DNA from 2 places in the Acidovorax sp. GW835-FHT14G06 genome. Region 1 is predicted to be linked to the other one. Evidence: predicted binding sites of a transcription regulator. Region 1 holds the regulator's gene; the other holds the start of a gene.

Region 1 (3,406 bases):
ACGCCCGTCCATAGCCTGCCACCAGTTGTCCGATGCGACCATAACCCCAGATACCCAGTGTTTTACCCCGCAGTACGCTGCCGACTCCGAAGTTGGGGGGCATGGATGCGGTCTTGAGACCGGACTGCTGCCAAGCGCCATGCTTGAGGTTGGAGATGTACTGGGGCAGGCGGCGCATGGAGGCCATCACCAGGGCCCAGGTCAGCTCGGCGGGAGCCACAGGGGAGCCGACCCCTTCTGCCACGGCGATCCCCCGCTCAGTACATGCCGCTACATCAATATGGCTCCCAATCTTGCCAGTTTGGGCGATGAGCTTGAGCCGCGGGAGTTTTTCAACCAGTTGGCGTGTGATCTGGGTCCGTTCGCGGATCAGCACAATGATGTCGGCGTCTTTGAGTCGCACCGAAAGCTGCCCCAGCCCTTTGACCGTGTTGGTGTACACCTTGGCGGTGTATGCGTCGAGCCGAGAGGCGCAATGCAGCTTGCGCACTGCATCCTGGTAATCGTCGAGGATCACAATATTCATGCCGACATTGTGCCTTGGCGAGCGCTGGGGAATGCCACAGGGGCCGTGCTGGGCATACCAAAGCCTGAGGTTTTTTGGTGACTGAGTGCTGCATGGGCCCCGTGGACGTACTTCTTGCACTGCGCGTGCACGGAAGTCCGGACTCAGAGAGTGCCATGCACCACGACTGCTGCAGCTCGGTGCTGATTTTTGGACCTGCCGGTGCCCCGGTGTTAGACGTTTGCGGATCGAGCACTGCCTGACAGTGCCGCAGTCTTGGTGCGCGGGGCGTAGAAGAGGGCTTGGCGCTCGTGCCGCCTGCTGCGCTCTGAGAATCAGGCCCGGAGCGCCTCGGATGCTGCCAGGCGGTCCAGCTCTGCGCACACATCGGCCATGCGGCCGGCAATTACCAAGCGGCAGGTGCCTGTGTCAGAGGCCCGGCGCAGCACCCTGGTGGATTGCGTTGGGCAGTTGTCTGCACCCACTGACGCCAAAAAGGCCTGTCGTTTGCTGCCGGCCATGTGTGTTGGCAGGAAGGAGCGGTGGGGGGCAGAGGGTCTGGTCGGGCTTTCCGGCGTTCGTACTGGAGGTTTGGCGGTAAAGGGCCAATTTCCGCGCAATGGACGTTGTGCCTGTGGCTCTGTGGAGTTGCTGGGAACCAGGGCTTGGGCTTCATCACTGCGGGAAGCCGATGCTGGGGAGTTGCCTGGCCTGGTACGTCTCATGCCGACTGGCTGTGCCAGCAGGTCCAGTCGGTCTTTGGGGGTACCGGCTGGGTTGGCAAGCAGCTTTTTAAGACTGCGAAGAGGGTTCTGCACAGCAGACAGGGTGAACAAAGCAATTCCCATGTGAAAACTCCGAAAGTCGGGGGTTGAACATAGGCAGGATTGCAAAGTGGTCGAACACCATCGCAGACAGACGCAGTGCGAGTTGATCCCTCGACAGTGCAGCCAGCTGCTCCGCCGATCTATCAAGCATTGCCTGAGAGGCCTTGGCATTCAACGGGACCTGCACCGCAGGGCTGGTGAATCGGTTGTACCCGTTCACCAAACGCCCGCCACCCACGGTGCGGCCCCAGGGGCACACGCTACATCAGCATGGTGTTGCGGATAAGTCCCACTGCCAGTCCTTCGATTTCGAAAGGCTCGCCGGGCTGCACCACGATCACGGGATAGTCGGGGTTCTCGGGCAGCAACTCGATGGCAGTAGCCGTGCGGCGAAGCCGCTTGACGGTGACGTCGTCACCCAGCCGGGCTACGATGATCTGGCCGTTGCGGGCTTCGCGGGTGGACTGAACGGCCAGCAAATCGCCATCCATGATGCCGGCGTCGCGCATGGACATGCCCCGCACCTTGAGCAAGTAGTCGGGCTTGTGTTGAAAGAGGCTGCTTTCCACGCTGTAGGTCTGGTCCACATGTTCCTGCGCGAGAATGGGCGACCCCGCAGCCACCCGACCTACCAGGGGCAAGACCAGCTGCGACAGACCCGGGATGGGCAGACTGAATTGGTTGCCACGGGCTGCGTTGATAGAGCGCACTGTGTCTCCGCGCAAGCGGATGCCGCGCGAGGTGCCGCTGACCAGCTCGATCACCCCTTTACGGGCCAGGGCCTGCAGGTGCTCTTCTGCCGCGTTGGCTGACTTGAAACCCAGCTCGGCCGCTATTTCTGCGCGGGTGGGAGGCGCGCCGGTGCGTGCGATGGCGGTCTGGATGAGATCCAGAATCTGCTGCTGGCGGGCGGTGAGTTTGGGGTTGTCGAGCATGGTGGTTTCCGGTGCAGGCGGTTACAGTGGCGAACAACTGTTTTTTAATCCAGTACCTGTATTTTTCATCAGTTTTTCGGAGTATGCAAGTGAGTGGGCAAAAAATTGTGGTTTTGGGCACCGGTGGCACGATCGCGGGCACCTCTGCACAGGCGGGGGACAACATCGGCTACACCGCGGCCCAGGTGGGGGTGGAGCAACTTCTGACGGCCGTGCCAGGCCTGCAGGCACTGGCAGGGGGCGCCTTGGCTGCTGAGCAGGTGGCGCAGATCGACAGCAAGGACATGGATTGCGAGGTGTGGCGCACGCTCGCTCTGCGGTGCGCGCACCATTTGAGCGACCCGGAGGTGAGAGGTGTGGTCATTACCCATGGCACAGACACCCTGGAAGAGACTGCGTGGTTTTTGCATGAGGTGCTGGATGCACGCAAACCCGTGGTGCTGACCTGCGCCATGCGGCCCGCCACAGCCCTGACACCCGATGGACCCCAGAACCTGCTGGACGCTGTGGCTACGGTGTTGGCACCGGGCGCAACGGGTGTGCTGGCCGCTGCTGCGGGTGAAGTGCATGGCGCCCGGCATGTGCAAAAAGTGCATCCCTATCGCGTCAATGCTTTCAGCTCGGGCGAGGCCGGTCCTTTGGGCTGGGTGGAAGAGGGCGTGGTCCGTTGGGCATTCAATAGCCCGGTAGCGCATGTCAATCATGCCGATAACGCTATCAATAATATAGTGAGCGCTGCTGCTTGGCCCTGGGTGGAAATCGTCATGAACCATGCAGGCGCGTCGGGCAGGGCGGTTGATGCTCTGGTGCGAGAGGGGGTGCAGGGCTTGGTGGTGGCGTGCACCGGCAATGGCACGATCCACCACGATCTGGAGGCTGCTCTGGTGCGAGCGCAGAAAGCCGGGGTGCGGGTGGTGCGCTCCACCCGCTGCGCCGAGGGACAGGTACTACCCAAGCCGGGTGATGCGCTGCCTGCCTCGCAAGGCCTGTCGCCAGTCAAGGCGCGGGTTGCACTGATGCTTGATTTGCTGCGGGCGGATTGATCGAAAAGGACTGCCAGCCGTGTTCGCAGCACTCAAGACACACGCCTGGGCTTATCCCGCGCTCGAAGTCGTCCACATCGTGGGCATTGCGCTGTT
Region 2 (3,406 bases), on a different contig from region 1:
TGTATCGCGTCATGCGAGTCAGTGCCTTGCAAGAGAACCCCATATAGTGCGAAGCAACGATTTGTGTTGCTTGCATGACCGATATTCTTCTTTCAGCGGATACCGAGGACGCTGACAGTCCTTACTACTTGCGTGCGCTGACCGACATGGCCGACCGGCGCACAGTCGTTGCCGGTGCTGCCATCTACACGGACAACGGCATCAAGTTGGTGGAGAAGGGGGCGCGCATCGACAGCCGCCTGTATGACCGCCTGGTACAGCACAAGCTGCGCGAACCCATTGACCGCCATCTGTCGATTGAAAACCCGGTGGACGTGCCGGCCCTGCTGGCTCTGGGCCAGGCGCTCATCGAGCAGGAAACCCTGCCCGCCATGCTGGCTGAGGCCCTGGGCTCAGGTGCCCGGTTGCTGGCGCCCTTGCGGTCCCTGCCGTTGCCTTCTGCCATGGCCTGCAAGCTCACCGTGATGCGTGACCAGCGGCCCACGCTGTTCCAGCACAGTCTGGTGATGACCACCGTGGCGGTATTTCTGGCGGTCAAAAGCGGGCTGAGCGAACGCGATTGCAGCACGGTGGCGGCAGCTGCGCTGCTGCATGACCTGGGGGTGCTGCACATGGACCCGGCCTGGGACGACCCGGACCACAAGGTGGTGGGGGTAGGGCGCAAGCACCTGGTGGCCCATCCCATCTCGGCCATGCTCATGATCCGCGACACGCAGGCCTATCCACGTGCTGCCGAAGTGGCCGTGCTGGAGCACCATGAGCGCATGGACGGCAGTGGCTACCCGCGCGCCTTGCTGGGGGCGGACATCACACCCATGGGCCGCATCCTGCTGCTGGCCGAAGTGGTGGCAGCGTTCTACGAAAAATACGACGACATGCCCGCACAGCGGCTGTCGCTGGTGCTGCGGCTCAACCACCGCAAGTTTCCTTCGGCACTGGTGGCGTTCATCCTGCCGCTGCTGCAGGAGGAAGTGGCCCGCGAATCAGCCCTGATGCCCCTGGGCAACGATGCACCGCGCCAGATCGAATTGCTGGCCGAAGCCTTTGCCTATTGGGACCAGCTCAAGGCGGCCTTGCCCCCAGACACGGCGGCCAAGTCTCCTGCAGGCAGCGCCTTTGCGTTTACCGATTCCCGCCTCCTAGCATTACAAAAAGCCTTGATAGAAGCGGGCTCACACCCCCGGCATCAGGGGGAGTTGCTGGCGCAATTGCAAGGGGATGCCATTGGCATGGCGGAGGTCGCTCTGGTGGGGCGCGAGGCCTTGTGGCAACTGCAAAGCATCCTGAACGCCAGCCACCGCCGCTGGCCCCAGCTCTCGGACCGTGCCACGCCTGCCGATGCGGCGGTGGCGGACTGGTGCGACTGGGCGATGCGCTCGCTCTAGGGATGCTCTGCACGATGATTCGTGCAGAGCATCCCTGGCCATATCGATCCTGCCGGTGCGCTGGTTGCCCCTTCGGTGGTTCCCCGCCGCTGGCGGTGCTTGCTGGCGCCCATCGGCGCTGCCCTGAACGCGTATGCCGTTTGCCAGCGCGCGCCTATCCCCTCAGACCGACCTCTTTGGTGAGGCTTCACCCGCAGGTTCCCCCATATGGCAAAATACTGGTTATATTTACAGTATTCGTGTTGACTGAACCTCTCCCACCACCATGCCTGCGCCACACCCCTCTTTGCGGGTTGCGTCCGATTTGCCGATTGCCGTACCTGGGGTGTGGCATGCCGACGCGCTGGGTACAAGCACGCAGCGCGTCCTGCCTACGGGCCATGCCGCGCTGGACGCCCAGCTGCCGGGTGGCGGCTGGCCCGTGGGGGCCCTGAGCGAAGTGCTTCAGCCTCTGGCGGGCTTGCACGAATGGCAACTGGTGCTGCCCGCACTGGTGCAGGCCACGGCCAGGCAGAGCGGGGCGGTGGTGCTGGTGGCGCCGCCGTGCGAGCCTTTTGGCCCGGCCCTGCAGTCGCAGGGGTTGCGGGCAGAGCGGGTGTGTGTGGTGCATGCCGACTCGCCCATGGTCGCCTTGTGGGCGGCCGAGCAGTCACTGCGCTGCCAAGGCGTGCTGGCCGTCATGGCCTGGCTGCCCCAGGCACAGCCTGCCTCCCTGCGGCGGTTGCAATGGGCGGCGGCCCAGCAGCAGCAATTGTTGTGGGTGTTTCGTCCGGTCGATGCCTCATGGCCCGCATCACAGGTGTCTCAGGCGTCGCCGGCCCAGTTGCGGCTGCAAGTGCAGGGGCTGGCCCTGCCAGGGGATGCCGCAGAAGCCCCTGGCATGCAGGTGCAGATCCTCAAACGCCGGGGGCCTCCGCTGGCGCAAGTGCTCCATCTCCCGGGCTGCCACCCTCAGCTGGCGCAGGTGCTGTTGGCACAGGCCGAGCGGCGCCGTGCGGCGCAGGAGGCGGCGAGTGCCCTGGTGGCGGGCCGCCAGGCTGTGGCTATGCGGGTGGCTGGGGGCTCCGGTGCCCTGCTGGCGCGCAATGCACCGGGGGGCAGACCAGAAGGGAGCAGGCATGCACTGGATCGCTCTGCCATTGCCCTGGTGCGATGAGGCCACCGCCTTGGCGGGTACAGACACCAATAGAAGTACCGAAGCGCTGAACTCCGCCGCAGGCTGGTGGGCTTTGTGCTTTACGCCGCGTGTGGCGCTGGCCGATGGCGAGGCGGTGTTGCTGGAAGTGTCCACCACCGAACGCCTGTGGGGCGGGCGCGAGGCGCTGCAGGCGCTGGTGCTGCAAGCCTGGGCCGATGCGTCCGTCTCATGCGAAGGGCATAGCGTTGTCCATCCAGCCGCCAGCAGCACTGAAAACCCTGTCCATTCCTGCGGATCGACCACGGCTTTGCTGTCCCACGCACCGACTGTGTGGGGCACAGGCCCCACCGCCCTGGTCGCCCAGGCCAGGCTGCGTATGGCGTTGGCCGGGCGTATCTGCCCGCCGCAGGACAGGGCAGAGAACCTGCCTTTGCACACGCTGACAGCACTGCGCCCCCATGTGGCCAGCCTGGAGCGCATGGGGTGCCGCACCTGGGGGGCGCTGCGGGCCTTGCCGCGCGCGGGCGTGGCGCGGCGCCTGGGGGCGGGTGTGCTGCGGGTGCTGGACCAGGCCTTGGGCGATGCCCCTGAAGCCCATGCCTGGCTGCAACTGCCCGAGCAGTTTGTGTTGACCACCGAGCTGCCCGCCTTGGCCGCGTCGGCCGACGCACTGCTGTGGAGCGCCAACCGCAGCCTCACGGCCCTGCAGGCCTGGCTGCAGGCGCGCCAGCAGGGCATACTGGCGCTGGAGCTGGCATGGCGCCACGACTTGCGGCGCATCGATGGCGTGGTGCTGCCCCCCACCCAGGCGCTGCAGGTGCGCACAGCCCAGGCCACCCACGACCTGGCGCACCTGCGGCGCTTGCTGGCCGAAAACCTGGCG

The links. The regulator LexA, encoded in region 1, represses DNA repair genes until DNA is damaged. The targets are predictions, from matches to a motif close to ACTGTATNNNNATACAGT.
Region 2: a site for LexA is predicted at 1,603-1,620, ahead of imuA (translesion DNA synthesis-associated protein ImuA). Genes of this name have one in related genera too.

What each region holds. Positions count from the first base shown of each region.
Region 1 covers NZ_JBXAGA010000007.1:311,773-315,178, reverse strand. Annotated here, with positions in the region: gene AC1Q64_RS14835 (D-2-hydroxyacid dehydrogenase family protein) at 1-526, opposite strand, end outside; gene lexA (transcriptional repressor LexA) at 1,593-2,267, opposite strand; gene AC1Q64_RS14825 (asparaginase) at 2,351-3,310, shown strand; gene AC1Q64_RS14820 (hypothetical protein) at 3,330-3,406, shown strand, end outside.
Region 2 covers NZ_JBXAGA010000001.1:86,140-89,545, reverse strand. Annotated here, with positions in the region: gene AC1Q64_RS00385 (HD-GYP domain-containing protein) at 75-1,385, shown strand; gene imuA (translesion DNA synthesis-associated protein ImuA) at 1,651-2,541, shown strand; gene AC1Q64_RS00375 (DNA polymerase Y subunit UmuC family protein) at 2,504-3,406, shown strand, end outside.